DNA from 2 places in the Paraburkholderia sp. GAS333 genome. Region 2 is predicted to be linked to the other one. Evidence: riboswitches for the same ligand, from Rfam matches in the RefSeq annotation. Region 2 holds a riboswitch; the other holds the start of a gene.

Region 1 (5,083 bases), on a different contig from region 2:
GCGCGCTGGTCGCTTCGTCGAGGAACAGGTAGTCGGGCTTGTGCAGCAGCACGCGCGCACCGGCCAGACGCTGTTGCTCACCCGGCGACAGAATCCGCGTCCAGTGCCCCGATTCCTGCAGGCGATCCGCGTATTCCGACAGATGGCAGATGACGAGCGCCTCGCGGCATTCGTCGTCGGTATAGGTGTCGGCGGCCGAGGGGTAGGCGAGCGCCGCTTTCAGCGTGCCGATCGGCATATAACTGACCTGCGGAATGAACATCATGCGCGCGTTGACCGGTGCGTCGATCGCGCCGTCGCCAAACGGCCACAAGCCGGCGAGCGCGCGCATCAGCGTGCTCTTGCCCGCACCCGACGGACCCCGCACCAGCCAGCGCGAACCCGGCTCGATCGCGATATCGCGGATGCGCGACAGCGGGCTGCCGTTCGGCAGCGCGAGCTTGAGGCCTTCGGTGGAGAGGCGGTCTTCATCAACGAAATGCAGGTTGATGCCGCCATGTTCGGTAGCCGGCGACACCGACTCCTTCAGACGCGGCGCATGCACGACGCGCTTGAATTCGCGCAGCCGGTTCACCGTAGCGCGCCATTCGACGAGGCTGCCGTAACTGTTGATGAACCACGAGAACGAATCGCTGACGGTGCCGAACGCACTCGAAATCTGCATCAGCACGCCGAACGAGAACGCGCCGGCGAAGTAGCGGGGCGCGGCGACCACGATCGGGAAGATGATGGCGATCTGGCCGTAGAAGGCGGATACGAAAGTGAGCCGCTTGGTGTACTTCATCACCTGCCACCAGTTGTCGCGGATGCGGCCGAACAGCGAGTGCGCGTTCTTCTTCTCGACTTCCATGCCGTTGTAGAAGGCGATCTGTTCGGCGTTCTCGCGCAGCCGGATCAGGCCGAAACGGAAGTCCGCCTCGACTTTCTGCGCCTGGTAGTTGATCGGCACGAGCGGATGGCCCACCTTCTGGATGACGACCGAACCGATCACCGCGTACAGCGCCGCGGCCCACACCATGTAGCCGGGAATCTGCAGCGGCATGCCGCCGAGCGAGATGCTCAGCGCGCCGGCCAGCGACCAGAGGATCGTGATGAACGACACCAGCGTGACAACGGTGGACAGCAGGTCGAGGGTTAGCGACAGCGTGCTGGTGGCGAGCGATTGCAGGTCGTCGCTGATCCGCTGGTCGGGGTTGTCGGCGAGACGGTCGCGTTCGATCCGGTAGAAGGCGCTGTCTTTCAGCCACTCGTTCAGGTACCGGGTGGTGAGCCACTGACGCCAGCGGAATCCGAGCATCTGACGCAGATAACCGCGGTACACCGCGAGAATGATGAAGGCGAACGCGAGCAGCGAAAACACCATCAGCAGGTGCGGAAAATCGTGCACGTTCTTGCTTTGCAGCGCGTTGTAGAAGTCGGCGCTCCAGCGGTTCAGGCGCACATTGATCCACACGATAAGCAGGTTCATCACTACGATCGTGATGAGCAGGCCCCAGGCAACTTTTTTTTCCTCGGAGACCCAGTAGGGTTTGATCAGGCTCCAGGCGGAGACTTTTTCGTCTGGCGGCAGCGCGGGGCTGGCAGAGGTGGTCGGTGTCATGAGCGTCCTGATGAAGTGCTGGCCCGTTCGGAGCGGCCCGCTTGGGCAGACCCGGATGGGTTGGCTCGGTGCCGGGTTTCCCTTGCAGGCTGGCCCACCCTCGGGGCCGCTCTGCGGCGGATTCTCGGTACATGCCCGGGCGTCGTGCTCGACGAACGCGGTCCGGGTGAGCGTCCGATTCTGGCGCGAAGCCCTTAAGCGAAAATTAATTTTCGCTTAAGGGCTTCACCTCATGCCGTCGTGGCGTAAGCGGCTCGACAGGCCGTTCGCGCCGCGCTTCGACGACATGCGTCCGTGCATTGTGCCAGAGCGTTGCGCCCGCTCGCATCCGCGTAAAGAAATAGCGTGCCGGATCAATTCCGGCCGGCGCGACAGCCCGCTGGTTTGCGGGCTGCGCGCGTTTTATGGTCTAATGACCTTCGACGAAACAGGGGTGCTTCGCCCCTTGGCGGCGTGGTTTTCACGCCGTGGCGGCGAGGCTGAGAGAGACCCTTTGCACCCGATCCGGGTAATACCGGCGCGGGAAGTTTCCGGAAGCTACCAATCTTCCATTCCCCGCCGGGCGGCGTCCGTACATTCAGTGCGCGCGTGTTGTCCGGCCGGCTTTACCCGCCGGTTTCGTCCTGGGTACGTGCGATTTTTGCCGTACGGAAAGGACTCGATGACCGCCAATTCTTCAGATATGTGTTTTGCTCTTCGCCGCGTCGCTGCTGACGCGCCGTGCTTCAGCGTTGCCTTCGGCAACCGGACGGAGCGCGCACGATGAACCGTCCCACCTCCCCAACACCCGATTTCGCCGTGCTCGGCGGCGGTCTTAGCGGACGGCTGGTCGCGTGGCGTCTGGCAGGGCAGGGGCATCGCGTGGCGCTGTATGAGCGTGGCGACGCCGCCGGCACTCAGGCCGCAGCGTGGGTGGCAGCCGCGATGCTCGCGCCGCTCGCCGAAGCCGCCAGCGCGGAGTTGCTGATTACGCGGCTGGGCGCCAGTTCGCTCGACACCTGGCCGCAAGTGCTCGCGGAATTGCCCGAACCCGTGTTCTTCCAGCGCAACGGCACGCTGGTGGTCTGGCATCACGCGGATCGCACCGAAGCGCCTCTGTTCGAACGCCGGGTGCGTTCGAATGCGCCAGCCGAGTTGCTCGACGGCGGTTTCGTGACGCTGGCGGGTGCACAAGTCGGGGCAGCGGAGCCCGCTCTGGCAGGCCGCTTCAATCAGGGCTGGCTGCTGCCGCGCGAAGGTCAACTGGATAACCGTCAGGTGCTCGCCGCGCTGGCCGCGGGGCTCGCGCAACGCGGCGTCGACACTCACTGGAACACGCCGGTCGACGATGCCGCGCTGCCGCCCGCGCGCATCACGATCGACTGCCGGGGGCTCGGCGCGAAGCCCGCGCTGCCCACTTTGCGCGGAATTCGCGGCGAAGTTGCGCGTGTGCACGCTCCCGGCATCAAGCTGACGCGGCCGGTGCGGCTGCTGCATCCGCGTTATCCGCTGTATATCGCGCCGAAAGAGAACGATCTGTACGTGATCGGTGCGACCGAAGTCGAAGGCGAGGACATGTCGCCGGTCAGCGTGCGCTCGGCGCTCGAATTGCTGAGCGCGGCGTTTTCGGTGCATCCCGGTTTCGGCGAGGCTCGCATCCTCGAACTGAATTCGCAGTGCCGCCCGACGTTGCCGGATCACCGTCCGGCGCTGCTGTGGGACGGCGCGCAGACGCTGCGCGTGAACGGCCTGTACCGGCACGGCTACATGATCGTGCCCGAGGTCGCCGACGAAGCCGTCCGTTTCGCTTCAGCGCTGCTCGACGGCCGTGTGGGCGATGCCGACGCGTTCGCCGACTGGCGCCACGCCGCGCGCTGGAGCGAGCTTTTCCAACTGGATTCCGCGCGGGAGCCGGCATGAGCGTTGCGCGTCATAGGCGTTTTGCGCGATGCACTGTGCCGCTTCCGTCATCGATAGAACCTGCTTGAACCGTATTCGAACACCATGGACATTCATATCAATCAGAAGCCGTTGTCGTTGCCCGAAGGCGCGACTGTCGCCGATGCGCTCGCCGCGTTCGGCGCGCGTCCGCCGTTCGCGGTCGCGCTGAACGGCGATTTCGTCGCGCGCACCCAGCATGCCGCGCGCGCGCTGCAACCGGGCGACCGGCTCGATGTCGTGCAACCCGTGGCCGGTGGCTAAGCCCGCCACGCCTTGCCGGAGACAAAGACTATGCAAATGACTTCCCCCCAAACTGCTGCAACGGCTTCAACCGCCGACGCGCTCACGCTCTACGGTCAGACCTTCGCAAGCCGCGTGCTGCTGGGCACGTCGCGGTATCCGTCGCTGCAGTCGCTATCCGATTCGATCGACGCCGCGCGCCCCGGCATGGTGACCGTCGCGTTGCGCCGTCAGATGAACGAGGGCGGCGCCGAAGCCGGTTTCTTCGACCTGCTCAAGCGCCACGGCGTGCCGCTGCTGCCGAACACGGCGGGCTGCCTGACGGTCGGCGAAGCGGTGACGACCGCGCACATGGCGCGTGAAATCTTCGAAACCGACTGGATCAAGCTCGAACTGATCGGCGACGACTACACGCTGCAGCCTGACCCGGTCGGCCTGATCGAAGCGGCTGCGCAACTGGTCAAGGACGGCTTCAAGGTGCTGCCGTATTGCACCGAAGACCTGGTGATCGGCCGCCGTCTGCTGGACGCCGGCTGTGAAGCGCTGATGCCGTGGGGCGCGCCGATCGGCACCGGCAAGGGTGTGATCAATCCGTACGGCTTGCGCGTGCTGCGCGAGCGTCTGCCCGACGTGCCGCTGATCGTCGACGCCGGGCTCGGCGTGCCGTCGCACGCGGCTCAGGTGATGGAATGGGGCTTCGACGGCGTGTTGCTGAACACGGCCGTGTCACAGGCCACGCACCCCGATGCGATGGCGCGCGCCTTTGCACTGGGTGTCGAAGCGGGCCGCCAGGCTTATCTGGCGGGGCCGATGGCCGAGCGCGAAAGCGCGCACGCGAGCACGCCGGTGGTCGGCATGCCGTTCTGGCACCAAGACGGGAGCGCCGCATGACGCAAACACTGGCATTGAAAGACCGCGATTTGTTCTGGCCGCCAGCCGACGAACTCACCGAAGCCGCCGAGCGCATCCGCGCCCGTCTCGGCGACTGGCCGCCGACGCACGCGCCGTGGCGCATCTGCCTGAGCGCGCCGGACGCGCCGAACGGCGGCGACCTGATCGTGATCGCCGACGCCCAGCAGCACGGCGAGCAGGTGGCGCGCTGGCAGGTGCAGGGCGCGGGCGTGATCGAAGCCGCGCAAGGCAAGGCCGCGCTGCATCTGGGCGGTGAAACGTATCGTCTCAAAGGCCATCTGGCGGAAGACTGGATTGCCGCGCTGGCTGCGTTTCTGGATTGCGGTTTCGATCCGCATGACGCGCTGGTCCTGGCACTCGCCTGGCGCGACGGCGACGAAACCCGCGCAGACGATGCATTCCCGACCGATA
Region 2 (5,083 bases):
AAAGCCCGCTTACTTACCCACCTGATTACCGATGATGCCGCCCGCCGCCGCACCGCCCACCGTCGACAGCGCGCTACCGCCGAGCGCCGCGCCCGCTGCGCCACCCAGACCTGCGCCGATTGCCGTGTCGCGGCCCTGACGGCTCATACCGTCACATGCCGAGAGGCTCCCAACGAGCGCAACGAGAGCCGCAAGCGTGCCGAGGGTTCGAATCGATTTCATGATGTTGACTCCATTTATGTCGTTGGAAGCAGTCGTCGAAATGGACAGATAACCATGTCCCCTATGCATTTGATCTTAGCGGCGCAGTCCGTATCCGGATGTGTGCGCTTGTCAGCGGACTGACGGTTTCGTAATCAAATGTTTCCCCTGTTCAAGCATGCGACGTGCCCGCCCCGCCACAAACGGAAAAGCCCGCCGGAGGCGGGCTTCGATGCTGCAACGCAGTGATCTGGCGGGCCGGCTGGCGTAAAAAAGATAGCCGGCCCGCGATCCCTACCTTACTGCCGCTGATAGATCTCAGCGCCTTTCTTCATGAACTCGATCGACTTCACTTCCATGCCTTTCTTCAGCGCTTCGTCGTCGGTCACGCCTTGTTGCGCCGCGAACTCGCGCACGTCCTGCGTGATCTTCATCGAGCAGAAATGCGGGCCGCACATCGAGCAGAAATGCGCGACCTTCGCCGAGTCCTTCGGCAGCGTTTCGTCGTGGAATTCGCGAGCCTTGTCCGGGTCGAGGCCGAGATTGAACTGGTCTTCCCAACGGAATTCGAAGCGCGCCTTGCTCAACGCGTTGTCACGCACCTGCGCGCCGGGGTGACCCTTTGCGAGATCGGCGGCGTGCGCGGCGAGCTTGTACGTGATGATGCCGGTCTTCACGTCGTCCTTGTTCGGCAAGCCCAGGTGTTCCTTCGGCGTGACGTAGCAGAGCATCGCCGTGCCGAACCAGCCGATCATCGCCGCGCCGATGCCCGACGTGATGTGGTCGTAACCGGGCGCGATGTCGGTCGTCAACGGTCCCAGCGTGTAGAACGGCGCTTCGTCGCACCATTCCAGTTGCAGGTCCATGTTCTCCTTGATCAACTGCATCGGCACGTGGCCCGGGCCTTCGATCATCGTCTGCACGTCGTGCTTCCACGCGATCTGTGTGAGTTCGCCGAGCGTCTTCAATTCGCCGAGCTGCGCTTCGTCGTTCGCGTCGTAGATCGAACCGGGACGCAGGCCGTCGCCGAGCGAGAAGGCCACGTCATACGCCTTCATGATTTCGCAGATGTCTTCGAAATGCTCGTACAGGAAGCTTTCCTTGTGATGCGCGAGGCACCACTTCGCCATGATCGAGCCGCCGCGCGACACGATGCCGGTCATCCGCTTCGCGGTGAGCGGCACGTATTGCAGACGCACGCCCGCGTGAATCGTGAAGTAGTCGACGCCTTGCTCGGCCTGTTCGATCAGCGTGTCGCGGAAGATTTCCCACGTCAGATCTTCGGCTTTGCCGTTGACCTTTTCGAGCGCCTGATAGATCGGCACCGTGCCGATCGGCACTGGCGAATTGCGGATGATCCACTCGCGCGTTTCATGAATATGCTTGCCGGTGGACAGATCCATCACCGTGTCGCCGCCCCAGCGGATCGCCCACGTCATCTTGTCGACTTCTTCGCCGATCGACGACGTCACCGCCGAGTTGCCGATGTTCGCGTTGACCTTCACGAGGAAATTGCGGCCGATGATCATCGGTTCGCTTTCCGGGTGGTTGATGTTGTTCGGGATGATCGCGCGGCCGCGTGCGATTTCTTCGCGCACGAATTCCGGCGTGATCGCGGTGAGGCCGTTCGGGCCGAATGCGCTCGCGCCGAACGCCTGGCCTGGATGCTGACGACCCATCATCGCGGCGAGCTTTTCGCCGTTCGGGCCGCTCGTCTTCAGCGTCTCGAGATACTCCGCGCGGCGCTGGTTCTCACGAATCGCGATGTATTCCATTTCCGGCGTGATGATGCCTTTACGCGCGTAGTGCATCTGCGACACGTTCTTGCCGGCGATCGCGCGGCGCGGCGTGCGGTGCAGGCCCTGGAAACGCAGGTCGGCGGTGGCGGTGTCGGCGGCGCGTTCGCGGCTGAAATCGCTCGACAGACCCGTCAGCGCTTCGGTGTCGCCGCGTTCTTCGATCCACGCCTGACGCAGCGCGGGCAAACCTGCGCGAATGTCGATCTTCGCGTCCGGATCCGAGTACGGACCCGACGTATCGTAGACATAAACCGGCGGATTCTTTTCACCACCGAAGCTGTCCGGCGTGTCGGCTTGCGAAATTTCGCGCATCGGCACGCGAATGTCCGCACGCGAACCGGTCACGTAGATCTTGCGGGAATTGGGCAGCGGCGCGACGGCGGCTTCATCGACGTGGGCGTCGGCGGAAAGAAACTTCGGGTTGGCGTTCATGCGTATCTCCGTGTGTCGGCCGGAGTTGACGCTTTGACGTCTCACTCTGGCCGCTTGCAAATGCAATGTGGGGCGGCTAAGCAGGAGACGAGACGGAAGTTGTCGGAAATCGCGAGGAAATGAGGCAATAAGGCTTGGGTGCGAAATCCGTACGCTTCCCTGCGCTGGCATTATCCAGATCAGGTTCAAAGGGTATTTCTCACCCGCGCGGCACGGACTTCCAACCTCCGTGCGACGCAGGACCCCCGCGTTAGCAGCGCACACGATACACCGGCTGCCGGGGGCTTGGCAACCTGTGCAGGAGAAGTCAGCGAGTTGTCAGGCAAAGCCCGGGCGAGCTTTTATGCCGGTTTCAAAGCGGGCGGAACGACGCGCGGGGCGGTGTTTTCAATGCCGCAGGCCCGCGTCTTTGAGAGCGGATTCACGACGATTTTTGCGAGCGAATCCATGTGTCGTCATGGGTTATTTCGTGTCTTATGCGCTACGAATTGCAGCGAAAAACAGCAAAAAATCACAACGAAAAGTCGTCGGCGGCTTCGGGCTGGTAGAGGATCTTGTCGAGCTTCAGCACCTTCTCCGTGCCGCTCGGTGGCGTAAAGCGGATGCGTTCGCCGCGCTTCGCGCCGAGCAGCGCCAGGCCGACCGGTGAGAACACGTTCAGCCGACCTTGCCCAAAGTCCGCATTGGGCGGATAGACCACGGTCCACGTCATCTGCTCGCCGCTGGTTTCGTCGATCAGCGTGGCTTGCGAATTCATCGTGATGACGTTGGCCGGAATCTCGCGCGCGTCGACGATCACGGCGCGTTCGAGCACGTCGTCAAGCATGTCCTGCAGACGGGCGTCGGCACCGGGCGCGGCCGCATGCTTCTCCAAACGGGCGACGTCGAGTTCGGTGAGGTAACAGGTTTTCGTCTTTTTCACGATGGATACTCCAATTCGATCTGCATATAAGGGAACTGCGTGCGGATGAGATCGGCCCGGAGCCTGACAAACGCGGCTCGGGTGATGGAGCGAACAGCGTTAGATCGGGCGCCGGGCGGCGTGAAGCGGGAGCGTTCGGGACGGCTTGCCGGCGCGACGCGGTGCGAGATCCGCGCGCGCGCAACCGGTTGCGCGGCGCAGGCGCAAGCGGGTGAACACACGGGAAGTCGGAAAGCGCATCGTGATAGCCGGAATGTCGAATAGAGGAGGGTGAGGCACGCGCGGACAACGAATAAGGCAGCGCGATCGAAAGGTGAATGTTAGCACGGGGCGTTTGTATCTTTATTCGGCATGGCGGCGAACGGATCTCGGTTTATCCCCGCTTTGATGCCCAGCCCCGGATCGCGCGGCAATTCAAGCTCGTTGTGGCGATGCCGTTAAAGCAGGTTTGGGAGAGGCCGTCATCCAGCATCGCGAGAGGGGGCGCTGAGTGGCGCTGCAGGTTGTCGGCGCCGGGACGTCGCGTGATGCCGTGGCGGCGCGTTTCGTCGACGCCGGGCGCTGGGTAGGCGCTGCGCACGACGGGCACTACCGGGTTGGCCGCGACGGTGGGGTGCTGTCGTTATCGCCGAAACGGGCTGGTTCGGCTACGCCGGTGATTGTCGTCATGAGTTATGACTGAATGGGCGAGCAGCTAGCCGGCCGTGCGGCCGGCTAATCGTCAGGATTGCGATTGACGCAGGCGCGTGCGAACGGCGGTGCATCGACGTCTGCAATTTCATACTCAAGCGCTGCTGACGAAAGCCGGTCAGGCGGAAAATGCTGCCTGCGCTTTCACGGCCCTGAATACAACCGGTGGCCATCCGCCGCCGTTTAAATGCAATCGGGATAACTAAAGCAAACCCGCGCCGGCATCCCGAAAAAACGCCGCAACACGCGCCCCAAATTCCCTGTTGTAACCACGCAAAAAAGTTACGATTCTTTCGCTCGACGCGGTGGGCGCTTACTGCATAATGCCGTGCGCGCCAACCTTTAGGCGCGTGTTCGCCGAGGCCCGGATTCTCCCGTTTGCCGCGGCGTTGTGGCCCCATTGGCCATCTATCGTCTTTCCGTTCCACCGACATGTCCGCCAGCCTCGCCCGTCAGACCGCATCACCGATGCGGTATCCGCCATCCCGCCACAGGGTTTTCAGCGGGGGCGCAGCACCTCGAGCGGCATGGGCGGGTTGAACCATGTCGCTGCAATTCCCAAACCGTTTTTCGCGTGGTTTCCCGATCCGTTTGCCGCAATCGCGTAACGGTCAGATCGCGCTGGCTCTCGCCGTCGTTTATCTCGTCTGGGGCTCGACGTATCTCGCCGTGCATGTCGCGCTCGGCTCGTTCCCGCCGCTGTTGATGTCCGGGCTGCGCAACCTGTTTGCCGGCATCGGGCTGTTCGTGTTCGCCGCGCGCCGCAAGCCGGTCTGGCCGACTGCCGCCGAGGTCCGCAATGCCGGGATCGTCGGCACGATGCTGGTGGGGTTGTCGAGCGGCATGCTGGCCTACGGGATGCGCACTGTCGGCACCGGCACCGCGGCGGTGATGGTCGCGACCGTGCCGCTGTTCGCCACGGTGATCGCAGCGGTCGCGGGCCGCAAGATCGGGCGGGGCGAGTGGTTCGCTGTCGGGCTGGGGCTGCTGGGTATCGCGATTCTCAGCCACGGCGACAGCGCGCCCGGCTCGGCGGGTG

The links. A riboswitch is a leader RNA that binds a small molecule or an ion and turns the genes downstream of it on or off. The one in region 2 is predicted to bind thiamine pyrophosphate.
Region 1: another riboswitch for thiamine pyrophosphate. It lies ahead of ABH945_RS32950 (FAD-dependent oxidoreductase); the one in region 2 lies ahead of thiC (phosphomethylpyrimidine synthase ThiC).

Annotation. Positions count from the first base shown of each region.
Region 1 covers NZ_JBNDKS010000010.1:79,899-84,981, forward strand. The annotation lists gene ABH945_RS32945 (ABC transporter ATP-binding protein/permease) at 1-1,600, opposite strand, end outside; TPP riboswitch at 2,020-2,143, shown strand; gene ABH945_RS32950 (FAD-dependent oxidoreductase) at 2,363-3,499, shown strand; gene thiS (sulfur carrier protein ThiS) at 3,584-3,781, shown strand; gene ABH945_RS32960 (thiazole synthase) at 3,812-4,651, shown strand; gene thiE (thiamine phosphate synthase) at 4,648-5,083, shown strand, end outside.
Region 2 covers NZ_JBNDKS010000001.1:902,715-907,797, forward strand. The annotation lists gene ABH945_RS04135 (glycine zipper 2TM domain-containing protein) at 10-222, opposite strand; gene thiC (phosphomethylpyrimidine synthase ThiC) at 501-2,432, opposite strand; TPP riboswitch at 2,571-2,689, opposite strand; gene ABH945_RS04145 (GreA/GreB family elongation factor) at 2,944-3,354, opposite strand; gene ABH945_RS04150 (hypothetical protein) at 3,845-4,036, shown strand; gene ABH945_RS04155 (EamA family transporter) at 4,588-5,083, shown strand, end outside.